DNA from 3 places in the Bradyrhizobium sp. BLXBL-03 genome. Region 3 is predicted to be linked to each of the others. Evidence: predicted binding sites of a transcription regulator. Region 3 holds the regulator's gene; each other region holds the start of a gene.
The links. Region 3 encodes LexA, which represses DNA repair genes until DNA is damaged. Its sites were predicted from a motif close to TGTTCNNNNTGTGTTCNG; they were not measured.
Positions count from the first base shown of each region.

Region 1 (4,215 bases), 4.0 Mb from region 3:
CGCGCCAGGCGATCCAGCGCGCGCCGAGCGGCGTCGATATCTTCTGGTCATGGATGCGCGTGCCGCTCGCTTCGCGCGCACTGTCGCCCTGTTCCAGCACGTCGAAATCGAAGCGCGTGCCGACCAGGGCGCTGCGCGCCTGACCGGCCAGCGCGCAATAGGCGTCGTTGGCGAAGGTGATACGGCCCTGATGGTCGCGCAGCACGATCAGGTCGCCCTGCGATTCGAACAGGCTGCGGGCGCGCTCTTCGGCTTCCTTCAGCTCCCAATTGCGGTCGATCAGCGCCTCGTTGTGGGCGGCGAGCTTGCGCATCCGCTTGGCGACGAAACGCAGCCGCATGCTCAGCGTGGCAAGGCCAAGGCAGGCCAGCGCGAACAGGAAGCTCGCACCGATCGCAAAGGCGTTGGGATCGTAGCCCGAATTTTCCGATCGGCTGCCGGTGACGAAGCCATAGGCGCCGCCGAACGTCGCCGAAAAGATCATGAAGGAGCGGATGGCGAAGGCGATCTTCGGGTGGCGGCGCCTGAAGCGGCGCATGCGCACCTTGATCCGGAACGTCCGATCCATCGTCACCGACCCCGACTCTTACCTGCCGCCGCCGCGTGCGACGATGTCCTGCCGACCTTGCGAACAGCTTGAGGCCTTGGGGCGGCCTCGAAACATGGTTGACGAGGTCTTAATGCATCAAAGCGAGGCGGCCTGGAGGGGCCGCGTGTGGTCGCCATGAGCACCGACGATCAGGGCTGCGGCCTCGCGCGGCGAGAACGTCTTCGAGCGGACAAAGATGCGGTAATCGGCCGGGCCGTCGCTGGAAAGATAGATCACCGGGCCGCCATCGACGGGTTGCGCTGCGATGGTGATGAGGCGGTTCGCTGGATTGGCCTGGCAGGAATCGGTCTCGGAACCGAGACCATCATCAACGACCGCGAAGTCCGCGGCCTCGGCGTCGTCGGTGAGCTGGACCCGGACCGTGGCGCGCGACGGGTCGTCGGTGAAGGCGACATGGACGCGAGCGGTCCAGAACAGGGATGTGAGCTCGACCGAGGTGTCGCCGACGGCGATGCAGGGCTGCAAGACCGGTCCGATCTCGCCACGGGCGACCACTGCCGCCGCCAACAGGGGAACCACCGAGGCCAGGATCTTGAAACGCAACATGACGCTCTACTCGCCGGGCCCGTACCGGAACTTGTGGGCCCTATGGTTTGCAGAGCGTAAAGGAAACTCGTTACCACCGGGTTGACGCGCGGGAAGATCAGGCGAGCTGGCGCACATCCTCCGCGAGTGCCCGGTAGGACAGCGCTTCGGCCAGATGCAGCCGGCCGATCTTGTCAGTGCCGTCGAGATCGGCGAGCGTGCGCGCCACCCGCAGCACCCGGTGATAGCCGCGTGCCGACAGCCGCATGGTTTCGGCGGCATCGCGCAGCAGCTTTTGTCCCTGCGCGTCGGGCCGGGCAATGTCTTCGAGCACCGACGCCGGCGCCTCGGCATTGGTGCGGACCCGCGGCAGGCCCGCCTGTGCGTAACGCGCGAGCTGAATGTCGCGCGCCGCCGCCACGCGCGCGGCGACTTCAGCGGAGCCTTCGGTCGGTGGCGGCAGGATCAGATCGGCTGCGGTGACGGCCGGGACTTCGATGCGCAGATCGATGCGGTCCATCAGCGGGCCGGAGATGCGCGCCTGGTAATCGCCGGTGCAGCGGTCGATGCGGCCGCGCTTGCAGGCATAGCCGGGCTCGAACGCATTGCCGCAGCGGCAGGGATTCATCGCGGCGACCAGCATGAAGCGGGCCGGGTAGGTGACGCGGTGATTGGCGCGCGACACCGAGACCTCGCCGTTCTCCAGCGGCTGGCGCAGCGAATCCAGCACGCGTGGATCGAACTCGGGCAGCTCGTCGAGAAACAGCACGCCCTGATGCGCCAGCGAGATCTCGCCGGGCTTTGCCCGCGCGCCGCCGCCTGTCAGCGCGGCCATGCTGGCGGAATGATGTGGCGAGCGGAACGGCCGCCGCGACGTCAGCGCGCCACCCTCGATTTCGCCCGCGACCGAGGCGATCATCGAGACCTCGAGCAGTTCGCTCGGCGACAGCGGCGGCAGGATCGAGGGCAGGCGCGCGGCCAGCATGGATTTGCCGGCGCCGGGCGCGCCGATCATCAGCAGGTGATGGCCGCCGGCGGCTGCGATCTCCAGCGCGCGCTTGGCGCTCTCCTGGCCCTTGATGTCGCGCAGATCGAGCAGCGAGCTTGCGGCCTCATGCACTTTCGGCACGGGCCGCGACAGCACCTGCGTGCCCTTGAAATGGTTGGCGATCTGAATCAGCGAATGTGCGGCGACGATCTGGATATCAGGGCTCGCCCACGCCGCCTCCGAGCCGCAGGCGGCGGGGCAGATCAAGCCTTCCTCGCGCGTGTTGGCGCCGATCGCGGCGGGCAACACGCCCGCGACAGGCGCGATCGAGCCGTCGAGGCCGAGCTCGCCGAGCACGGTGAAGCCGGCCAGCGCATCCGGCGGGATCGCGCCGATCGCCGCCATCAGCCCGAGCGCGATCGGCAGGTCGTAATGGCTGCCTTCCTTCGGGACGTCGGCGGGCGCGAGATTGACGGTGATGCGGCGCGCCGGCAGCGCCAGTCCCGAAGCGATCAGCGCCGATCGCACCCGTTCGCGCGCCTCCGACACCGCCTTGTCAGGCAGGCCGACGATGGCGAAGGCCGGCAGGCCCGGCGCGACCTGCACCTGCACGTCGACCGCGCGGGCCTCTATGCCCTCAAAGGCGACTGTCGAAACCCGCTGGACCATGCTGCCCCCTTGCACAATCAAGGGTAGCAGACAGCGATCGCCCTGACAAGAACAATACAGGAACGTGGGCGAGGGCCGCCGGTCCCCTAACTTCAGGTAAACGGGATCAGGACATTAAGCTTCGACTACGCCTCGAATGCGAGTGGCTGCGCTCAGCACATCCCAACACATGTCCGCTACTCCTGAGGCTGCGGGATGGGCCGTGATCTAACGGGTGAAGAATTCAAATGCTTGCAAATCGCCGTAGAAGCGAACGTCGGGTGTGCAGCCGGCTGGCCAAGATTCATTTTGGCGCGGGCTCGCTGCCGCGGGACTGCACGATCACCGATATCTCGGACGGGGGCGTAAAAGTGGTGGCGGAATTTCTGGAAGTGCCGCCGCAATTCACGATCATCTTCGCGCCGGATTACTCCCGCCAATGCCGCCTGCGCTGGCGCATCGGCTGCGAGTTCGGTGCGGAATTTACCGACTAGGTCACATAAGGACGCGTCCTTAACGAGACTTTAGCGTTAATCGGTGAAGCATCTCTGATCAGTCCGCCGGCGGTGATCAGAGTATGTTCAAGCGTTCGTCCCTTGCCCCCTCCCCGGCGAGATTCCTGCTTCCCGCACTCGCGGTGCTGGCCCTCGGCGGCTGCCAGACCACCGGCCTGGACGACGTGACCGGTGCGCTCGGCGGCAGGTCCGAACCTGTCGCCGCGGCCGACGGCAAGCCGGAGATGGCCGCCTTGCGCGAGCGCTATCGCGCCAAGCCTGATAATCCAAACATCGTCCTCGAATATGGCAAGGCGCTGCGCGACAGCGGCCAGCATGCCCAGGCCGTCGCCGTGTTCGAGCAGGCGGTGCTCACCCATCCCAGCAACAAGGCGCTGCTCGCCGGCTATGGCCGTGCGCTCGCCGACAATGGAAATTTCCAGCAGGCTTTTGACGTGCTGGGCCGCGCGCATTCGCCCGAGGATCCCGACTGGCGCATCCTGTCGGCGCAGGGTGCGGCGCTCGACCAGCTCGGCCGCAACGAGGAAGCGCAGCAATATTACGCCGCGGCACTGAAGATCATGCCGGAGGAGCCGACCGTGCTGTCCAATCTCGGCCTGTCCTACATGCTGCAAAACAATCTGCCGAAGGCCGAACAGGTGCTCGGCCGCGCCTATCAGCGCAATCAGAACAATGCGCGGATCCGTACCAATCTCGCGCTGGTGCTGGGATTGCAGGGTCGCGAGACCGAGGCCGAAATTCTCGTGAAGGCCGATCTGCCGCCGGACCAGGCCGCGGCCAAGATCACGGCGCTGCGGCAGCTGCTGGCGAAGAAGCAGCAGCAGCGGGCGGAGAAATAATCCGCCGCCATTGCTTGGTGCCTACGACGCCTTGCGATGCGGCGCGGATCCGCGCCCGGTTTTGCCCTTCAGCTTCTTCAGCAGCGGTCC
Region 1 is NZ_CP182470.1:181,074-185,288, reverse strand. It holds gene ACNJX9_RS00860 (ATP-binding protein) at 1-568, opposite strand, end outside; gene ACNJX9_RS00855 (hypothetical protein) at 686-1,156, opposite strand; gene ACNJX9_RS00850 (YifB family Mg chelatase-like AAA ATPase) at 1,254-2,792, opposite strand; gene ACNJX9_RS00845 (PilZ domain-containing protein) at 3,020-3,265, shown strand; gene ACNJX9_RS00840 (tetratricopeptide repeat protein) at 3,349-4,125, shown strand; gene ACNJX9_RS00835 (AAA family ATPase) at 4,147-4,215, opposite strand, start outside.
Region 1: a site for LexA is predicted at 2,840-2,857, ahead of ACNJX9_RS00850 (YifB family Mg chelatase-like AAA ATPase). Genes of this name have one in related genera too.

Region 2 (4,215 bases), 2.0 Mb from region 3:
AGGCTGTTTCCAACGTCGCGGAGGTCCGCTCCGAGCTGGCGCAGGCCAAATCATCAGGCAAGAACAGCGTGCTGTTGCAGGTGAAGAGTGCGGAGGCGACCCGGTTCGTCGCGGTGCCGCTCGCCTGATCTCGCGAGCCTGACGGCAAATTCAAAAGGCGGCCCTTCGGGCCGCCTTTTTCGTGCGCGCCTCTCGAGATACCCACAGGCTGCCGATAACATTCTCGTTAACGGCAGCAATGATGACGGGTTCGTCCGAAAAAGCCGCGTTCGCTGGTCAAACTTCGCCAATACTGTTGCGCTTCGGCGGCAATGAAGCCGCAGAGGCAAGTTGCAGGAGTGGAACTTCGGACGTCCGGCTGATTTGTGGAACCGGCCGATGTCCGTATTGATCGGTGCCGACATGGATCGATTGAAGCTCTCGCTGAAGCTCGGGCTGCTCGTCGCGCCCTTCCTGCTGTCGACCGGAAGCGCCTTGGGTCGTGATGACGGTCGCTTCACGGACTCGCCGCTCAAACCCTGGTTCGACAGCTTGCGCAGCCATCTTGGTCCGTGCTGCTCGGATGCCGACGGCGTTGCGGTGGCCGATCCCGATTGGGACTCGCATAATGGTCACTACAGGGTGAGGCTCGATGGAGTATGGGTCGAGGTCCCCGACGAAGCCGTGATCACCGAGCCAAATCGGGCCGGCCGCACCATGGTCTGGCCGGTCAAGACGGTGTTCGGCGTTTCGATCCGCTGCTTCATGCCCGGCAGCATGATCTGACGGCGGCCAGCTCACCGCCTGGAGGATTTGCGCTTCGAGCTCTTCTTGCTCGTCTTTTTCTTGCTCGTCTTTTTCCTGGACGTCTTTCGCTTCGACGCCTTCTTCGGCACCTTCTTGCCTTTCTTGCGCGCTTTCGACAGGCCGATCGCAATCGCCTGCTTGCGGCTCTTTACCCGTCCGCCGCGACCGCCGCGTCCGCTCTTGGCGGTGCCCTTCTTGTAGCGCCGCATCTCGCTCTCGACATCGCTGCCGGAGCTACGTGAATAGCGGCGCTTCTTTGCCTTGCGTGCCATCAGCTCTCTCCCATGGCTCTGCAAGAAAACAGGAGTGCTGACCCAATGTTCCAAAAGCGCCCGGCGACAGACCTCTTCAGAAAGAATTCGCGAGCTCGATCTCTGCCTCCAGGATCTGGATGCGGCGTGCGGCTTCGGCAAAGGAGAGATCGCGATCGTATTGCGCGGGCTGGTAGGCCTCTTCACTCAGCCGCTTCAGCCGCTGCCCCTGCGCCCGGGTCATCTGCTCCATCAGAAAAGCCTTGGCGTCCGGAAGAGCCTTGGCGTTCGGAAAAGTCTTGGCGTCGTATTTACCCTGAACCTGCATCTCGCTCTCCATCCTGTATTCGTGGCTTGACTATATGTTCTTATTTTGTTCTAACAAGTCATGGACAACAGAATTAATGAAATTCGACGTAAAATCAGCGTCTTGAGGCTGGAGATGGCGGATGTCGAAGCGTCCGTGCGCGATCTCATCAATCGCGACCGCGATTGCAGCGAACGGGCCCAGGCGCAGATCCAGCTGCGCCGGAAGATCAACCTGCTGATCAGCGAATGGAAGGCCGCGGGCGGCGGCGAGGTGTTGCCCGACATCCGCGACCGGGTGCATCTGCGTCCGCTGAAGAACGAGGACAGGCCGGTACGCCGCTGAGGCGTTGGTGGAGGGAGGCTGGCCGTGGAGGAAGACCCGGACACATACCGGATTCTGAGACTGCGCGCCGAGATCCTCGAATTGGGCTCCGCCATCCGGCAATTGCAGCGGGAAGGCCTCGACGACGCCGCCGCCCAGCTCCTGATCGCGCGCAAGCGGGCCCAGCTCGATCAACTCGTGAAGACGAGCTCCGTAGTCCATTCCCTTAACATCCCTGACATCCGACGCAGCTAAGGCGGTCGCGCGACGCGACCTGCCGGAGTTCGTCCATGCCCGATGCCGAAATGGCCGCCTTGCTGCAGGCGGTGCTCGATGAAGTCTGCGCAGACGTGCCCGCGTGGGACACGACGACGCGCGAGCGCGTTGCGATCAGATTGCGGGCGACCGCACGCCAGGACCGCTGCTCATTGCAGGATCTGAAGCGGGCTGGGCGGGACGCGCTGACCCGCGCGCCGACGATGTGGCGGTGAGGGACGTCCCGATGTGAATGCTGTTTCAGGAACGATCGCACCGCGCCTGATTTGACTGCGACCATCCCGAAACAGAAGGAGTGTTCCATGGAGCTCAGCGGCAAGACCATTGCGATTCTCGCCACCAATGGCTTCGAGCAGTCGGAACTGGAGGTGCCGCGCGACCGCCTGAAGAAAGCCGGCGCGACGGTTCACGTGATCTCGCTCGCGGAAGGGGAGATCAAGGGCTGGGACATGAAGGACTGGGGCCGGCCGGTGAAGGTCGACAAGACACTCGATCAGGCCGTCAGCACCGACTACGACGCAATCGTTCTGCCCGGCGGGCAGATCAATCCCGACCTCCTGCGCGTGGAGCCCAAGGCGCTGGCCTTCATCAAGGAGATCTTCAACGCCAAGAAGGTCGTCGCTGCCGTCTGCCATGCGCCTTGGCTGCTGATCGAGACCGGCATCGCCAAGGGCCGCAAGATGACGTCCTACAAATCGATCAAGACCGACGTGATCAACGCCGGCGCGTTGTGGGAAGATTCGCAAGTGGTGGTCGACCAGGGCGTGATCACCTCGCGCAATCCCGGCGATCTCGAAGCCTTCAGTGCCAAGATCATCGAAGAGATCAAGGAAGGGCGCCACAGCCAACGCAGCGCAGCGTGAGCGCACTGCTCACGCGCAACGAGAAGCCCCGCGTCGCCGCGGGGCTTCTTATTGCCGTAAGCCCGCGCTTACTTGCTCTGGCCGTTCTGGGGCGCGGTCATGCTGCCACCGTGATCGCTGCCGGGGCCAGAACCGCCCTGGCCGGACGGATCGGGCGGAACGGTCTTCTTCATGTTCGCTCCCGTGGTGGTCTGCGACATGGAGGAGGAGTGATGCTTCTTGTGCGACTTGGCCTGCGCAGCGAACGGCGCGGCGGCAAGGCCGGTGGCCAGCATCACGGCAAGAGCGAGCTTGATCGTCTTCATGAAAGGGAACTCCCTGAGTTGAATCGACGCAGGAGCAACCGCCATTTGCCGCAGGAGTTCCGAAGAATATTCGTCGCGCGCGTTTCGCGCCCGCTTCACGTTTCCTTGTTCTCGTTGAGGATGAATACGACGCCCGTCAACGAGGCGCCGATGGCAAACGTCATCACCATCGTTGCAACAAACACCAGGGCCGCCGCACGCCCGCCATGGTTCAGCAATTCCGCAACCGCGGGATTGGCCAGAATGAGTGCGAGCGTGAACATCAGACCGAGTGCAGCGCCCATCATCGCATGGGTCATCAGCTTGATCACGCCGGTGGGAGAGATCAAACTTGGCGATCTGTTTGGCGACTTTTTTGCGCGCATGGAACTGCCGATCGATCTGGCATGCAAACGCGGGCCGTCATGGCGAGGTTCCATTGCGCATAAAGGATTTGTCATCATCCGCTTCATCGGACGTTCATGCCGGCCTTGCCAGGATGTACGCATCAACACGGGAACATCAGCCATGGGTAAGGTGGTCTTTCTCTATCGATCGCTGGCCTACCGTAACGCGGCGGCCGACATATTGCGCAAGGCGCGCAAGCTGCCGCGTGGTGCAGACCGCAGCGCGGCGCTCCGCTACGCGAGGGCGCTGCGCGATCTCGCGCAAACGGAAGCCTGGCTCGAAGGGCGCATCGCCGATGAACCGCGGTCGATATCGCGGCTGAAGGTTGCCGCGTCGCGTTAACCCGACGCGCGCTGAAGCTCGGGGGAGCTGTTGGTCTCGAACTTGTCCTGCGCCGTCGCTGTCGCCGCACTCTTGTGCGTCAAGGGGACTTCGAGACGGCACAGCAAGCCCTCCGAACGCCAATCGAATTGCGCCTGTCCGCCAAGCTGGGATTCGACGCTGGCGAGCAGGCTTCTTGTTCCGAAGCCGCGCGATTTCGGCGTCCTGACCATCGGCCCGCCGGTCTCGTCCCACGTCAGGATGAGGAGGTCGTTGTCGGCCTGCCAGCTGATCGCGAGCCGCCCAGACCGCGTCGAGAGCGCGCCATACTTGGCCGAGTTGGTGAAGAGCTCGTGCAGCGCCAGGGCCAGCGTCTGCGCAGTGGCCGGCACCAA
Region 2 is NZ_CP182470.1:6,182,238-6,186,452, reverse strand. It holds gene ACNJX9_RS29625 (Do family serine endopeptidase) at 1-128, shown strand, start outside; gene ACNJX9_RS29620 (hypothetical protein) at 403-765, shown strand; gene ACNJX9_RS29615 (DUF6496 domain-containing protein) at 777-1,058, opposite strand; gene ACNJX9_RS29610 (DUF3072 domain-containing protein) at 1,135-1,365, opposite strand; gene ACNJX9_RS29605 (hypothetical protein) at 1,480-1,689, shown strand; gene ACNJX9_RS29600 (hypothetical protein) at 1,714-1,923, shown strand; gene ACNJX9_RS29595 (hypothetical protein) at 1,959-2,159, shown strand; gene ACNJX9_RS29590 (type 1 glutamine amidotransferase domain-containing protein) at 2,247-2,807, shown strand; gene ACNJX9_RS29585 (hypothetical protein) at 2,876-3,112, opposite strand; gene ACNJX9_RS29580 (hypothetical protein) at 3,208-3,423, opposite strand; gene ACNJX9_RS29575 (hypothetical protein) at 3,416-3,841, shown strand; gene ACNJX9_RS29570 (HWE histidine kinase domain-containing protein) at 3,838-4,215, opposite strand, start outside.
Region 2: a site for LexA is predicted at 1,401-1,418, ahead of ACNJX9_RS29610 (DUF3072 domain-containing protein). Genes of this name have one in related genera too.

Region 3 (4,215 bases):
GACACCCGGCCCCGGCCAGATCGTCTATTCCAATGGCTACGCCCTGCACGCCCTCGCCCGCAGCGAGGGTGCCGACACCATCGATCTCGGCGTCGCCGCCGACACGCTTGCCGCCACCACCTCAGGGATCCGCCGCGCCCGCGAATCCGGCGCCGACATCCTGATCACGACCGGCGGAGCGTCTGTCGGTGACCACGATCTGGTGCAGCAGGCGCTTCGGCACGAAGGTATCTCGATGGCGTTCTGGAAGATCGCGATGCGGCCGGGCAAGCCGATGATGAACGGGCAGCTCGGGCCGATGCGCGTCATCGGCCTGCCCGGCAATCCCGTGTCATCCTACGTCTGCGGCTTCCTGTTTCTGGTGCCGCTGATTCGCGCGCTGTCGGGCCGTTCAATGATTCATCATCGCCGCGAACGCGCCGTGCTCGGTCGCGACCTCGGGGCCAATGACCAGCGCGAGGATTATCTGCGTGCGCGTCTCGAGACGCGGGACGACGGCACGCTCATCGCTCTTCCCGTCAACCACCAGGATTCCTCACTGTTGGCGAATCTCGCTGCGGCACAGGCACTTCTCGTGCGCGCGCCGTTCGCACCGAAGGCCGCTTCCGGCACGCCTTGCGAGGTCTTGCGACTGCCGGAGTGAGCGCGCCGACGCAACCGTTCCGCGAACTTTGTCGCGTTCACGGTAAATTAAGCAGTTGCGGAACATGTATCGAACATATAGTGTCCGTTCATGATTTGTTTCGAGCATGTAGCGGCTTAATGCTGAATTCAGCGTCTGTGAATCGAGCGACATCGTCAGGGGGATTTTGGTCGAGATGTTAACGCGCAAACAATACGAGCTCCTGCGGTTCATCAGCGAGCGATTGAAGGAAAGCGGCGTGCCGCCCTCCTTCGACGAGATGAAGGATGCGCTCGACCTGCGCTCCAAGTCGGGCATCCATCGCCTGATCACCGCGCTTGAGGAGCGCGGCTTCATCCGCCGCCTGCCCAACCGGGCCCGTGCCATCGAAGTGATCAAGCTGCCTGAACTCCAGGCGGCTGCCGGCAGCCGTCGCGGCTTCACGCCGAGCGTCATCGAGGGCAATCTCGGCAAGGTGCGCACGATGTCGAGCCCGCCCGTCGATGAGGGCGAACGCCCTGTCGCAGTTCCCGTGATGGGCCGGATCGCGGCCGGTACGCCGATCGAGGCCTTGCAGACGCGCAGCCACACCATCAGCGTCCCGCCCGACATGCTCGGCGCGGGCGAGCATTACGCTCTCGAAGTTCGCGGTGATTCCATGGTCGATGCCGGCATTCTCGATGGCGACATGGCGCTGATCCAGCGCAACGAGAGTTGCGACACCGGCGATATCGTGGTGGCCCTGATCGACGACGAGGAAGCCACGCTCAAGCGTTTCCGCCGCCGCGGCGCCTCGATCGCGCTCGAGCCGGCAAACGCCGCCTACGAGGTCCGGATCCTGCCGCCCAACCGGGTCAAGATCCAGGGCAAGCTGATCGGGCTGTACCGGAAATACTGAACGCGGCGCACGTCGCCACCTGGCAAGCACGCCCTCAAGATTGGAGCGGACGATTGTTCGCTCCGGCTGGTTAGTTTTTCTGGCTTTGCACAGATTATCCGGCCACCTCTCCCGCGCTACATCCCCGGCACGCCATGACGAAGCACGCATCGCTTCGCAGGCCTTGCGAGACCGAGGAGACCGCCATGCACAAGATCATTCTGAGCACCGTCGCGATCGCGCTGATCGCAATATCAGCGTCGCAAACCTTCGCTGCGCAGCCGCAGCATCACGTTCGCAGGGCGCCACAGGCAATGAGCGAACAATTCCGCAATGCCCGCAACTCCGTCGGGCAACGGGCGCAGCCGGCCTGGCCTTATTCGGGTTGGTCGGCACCGGCTGGGCGCTAGCGAAGAAGCTCTCGGAATGCACGGAAGCAGTCTTTGTTCCTCGGACATCTGAAAAAGAAATTGTGATGGCAGCCTGCAGACTCAAGCCGCAGATTTGCCCCCAACATGGCATATGATCGCAGGCTTCCACTCTGATAGAGGCCTGCGCCTCAGAAGAGGCGCGGGTGCTCTATCGCTGATGAGGAGCACCCGATGTGTGACTATAGCTTGCATGCCGTCGCGACGCGTCCCGCAGAAGTCGGCGAGACGATCGTCACGACAACCTTCCGCGGCACCTCGACGCGCGGCTTCGCCTCCGAAGCCGACATGTCGGTCGCGGTCTGCCTGCTGCCGGGAACGGAGCTCGCCTTCGCCGACAACGTCCGCTACGACAACAGGTGGATCTGGACGCGCACCATCAATTCGCGCGTCGGCAAGTTCGGCAAGGTCGATCCGCACATTCCCGATCGTCATCACGACGCGATCGAATTCCCCGATGGCAAATACGTGCTGGTGACCCAGCTCGTCGAAGGCCAGCGCGCAACCGTGCTGCAACTGCCGGTGACCCAGCCGCTCGGCGAGCGCGAGCACAAGCCGCAAGTTGTCGCCGACAGACAGCCGATACCTCCCGGCCTGCCGATCGGTTGAACCGGCCTAATTTGGGCATGATCTCCGCGCAAACGCGTTTTCGCGTTTGTCGCGCCGGAGAACCGCTCCGCGCTTTTCCCGATCATGCCTCAATCCTCGGCCTGAAGGTCGGCCTCGGACGGTGTTGCGTCCTTGGCGCGCGGAGTTGCGGACCGCGGCATGACGGTCCCTTCGAAATCTCCATCGCCGGCCGCCGCCGGCGACCAGGGGCGGTTTGCGCCTCTCGCCCTCGCCTCCGCAATGGCAAAGCCATCGGCGCGACGTGTCAGCGCCAGCGCGCCCTGGCTCGCCAGACGCGGCCGATCGATCACCATCCCGGTGCAATCCGGCGGCGCAGGCTTTGCCGTCACCACCAGGGCCGCGCGACCGCAATCATCAGCCAGCGCGTCGATGCGGAGCGCCAGCGCGACCATGCGGCCGTCGGCAAGCGGCGTCACGCAGCCGGCATCGTCGCACGACACGCCGTCGCCGAGCGAGGTGCTCGCCGCATCGCGCGGATCAGCGTCCGCTGCAAGCCACTCCTTCAGCAGGAAATTGTCCTTCTTCGCCCTGATCAGGTGCAGCTGCCCGTCCCTGGCGCGCACCGCGACGTTCTGACCGTCACCGGCAATCAGAATATCGGGTTGCCTGATAGAAAGACCCCAGACGGAAGCTGCCACCAGCACGAATGCTCCCGACCAGCGCAGCGGCGTGCGCAAAAGACCCATCAGGATCAGGCCGAGGCTGGCAGCGATCAGCGGCGCCGTGCCGAAGGCGCCGACGTGGCCGACCGCGCCGGGCAATGCCGCCACCCAGCGCGTGACCAAGATCATCCAGTCGATGCCGATCCCCATCAGCCACCAGAACACGCCGTCCAGCCCGAACGGAGCCGCGAGCAATCCGAGCAGCCCGGCCGGCATCACCAGCGCCGAGACCACCGGCATCGCGCCGAGATTGGCGAGCACGCCATAAGGCGTCACACGGTGGAAATGGAAGGCGGCGTAAGGCGTGGTCGCAAGTCCCGCGATCATCGAGGCCATGAACAGCATCGCGATCTCGCGGCCTCCCCACAGCGCGATGCGCGCGGTCGCCGAATGATCGGGCGAGGCCAGCAGGCTCGGCATGCCGATCTGCACCATGGCGACGAGCCCGAGCGTTGCCGCGAACGACATTTGAAAGCTTGGATGCACCAGCGCCTCCGGCGCGACCGCGAGCACGATCAGCGCCGCCACGGCCAGGGTGCGAAACGTGATCGCGCGGCGATCGACGATGACAGCGATCAGCACCACCGCGGTCATGAAGAACGATCTCTGCGTCGCGACTTCGGCGCCCGAGAGCAGCAGATAGAACGCTGACGCAACCAAGGCGGCGGCGGCCGACCATTTCTTGATGGGAACGCCCGCTGCCAGTCCCGGGACGAGCGCGAGCAGCGCGCGGACCGCGAAGAAGACGACCCCCGCGACGACGGCCATGTGATAGCCCGAAATCGAGAGGACGTGACCGAGCCCCGAGATGAACATGGCGTCGTTGACCGGCGTCGTAATCGCATCGCGGCGGCCGGTGAGGAGCGCGGTGGCGATGGCGCGGTTATCGCCGTCGAGCGTGGCGCGGATGCGCGCGTCGATCGCATCGCGCAAGCCCTGCATGATCGCGGCATAGCGTAGCTGCAATCCGCCCGACACGGCCGGCGTCACAGTCGT
Region 3 is NZ_CP182470.1:4,216,730-4,220,944, reverse strand. It holds gene ACNJX9_RS20315 (molybdopterin molybdotransferase MoeA) at 1-643, shown strand, start outside; gene lexA (transcriptional repressor LexA) at 819-1,520, shown strand; gene ACNJX9_RS20305 (hypothetical protein) at 1,706-1,909, shown strand; gene ACNJX9_RS20300 (hypothetical protein) at 2,102-2,536, shown strand; gene ACNJX9_RS20295 (ComEC/Rec2 family competence protein) at 2,626-4,215, opposite strand, start outside.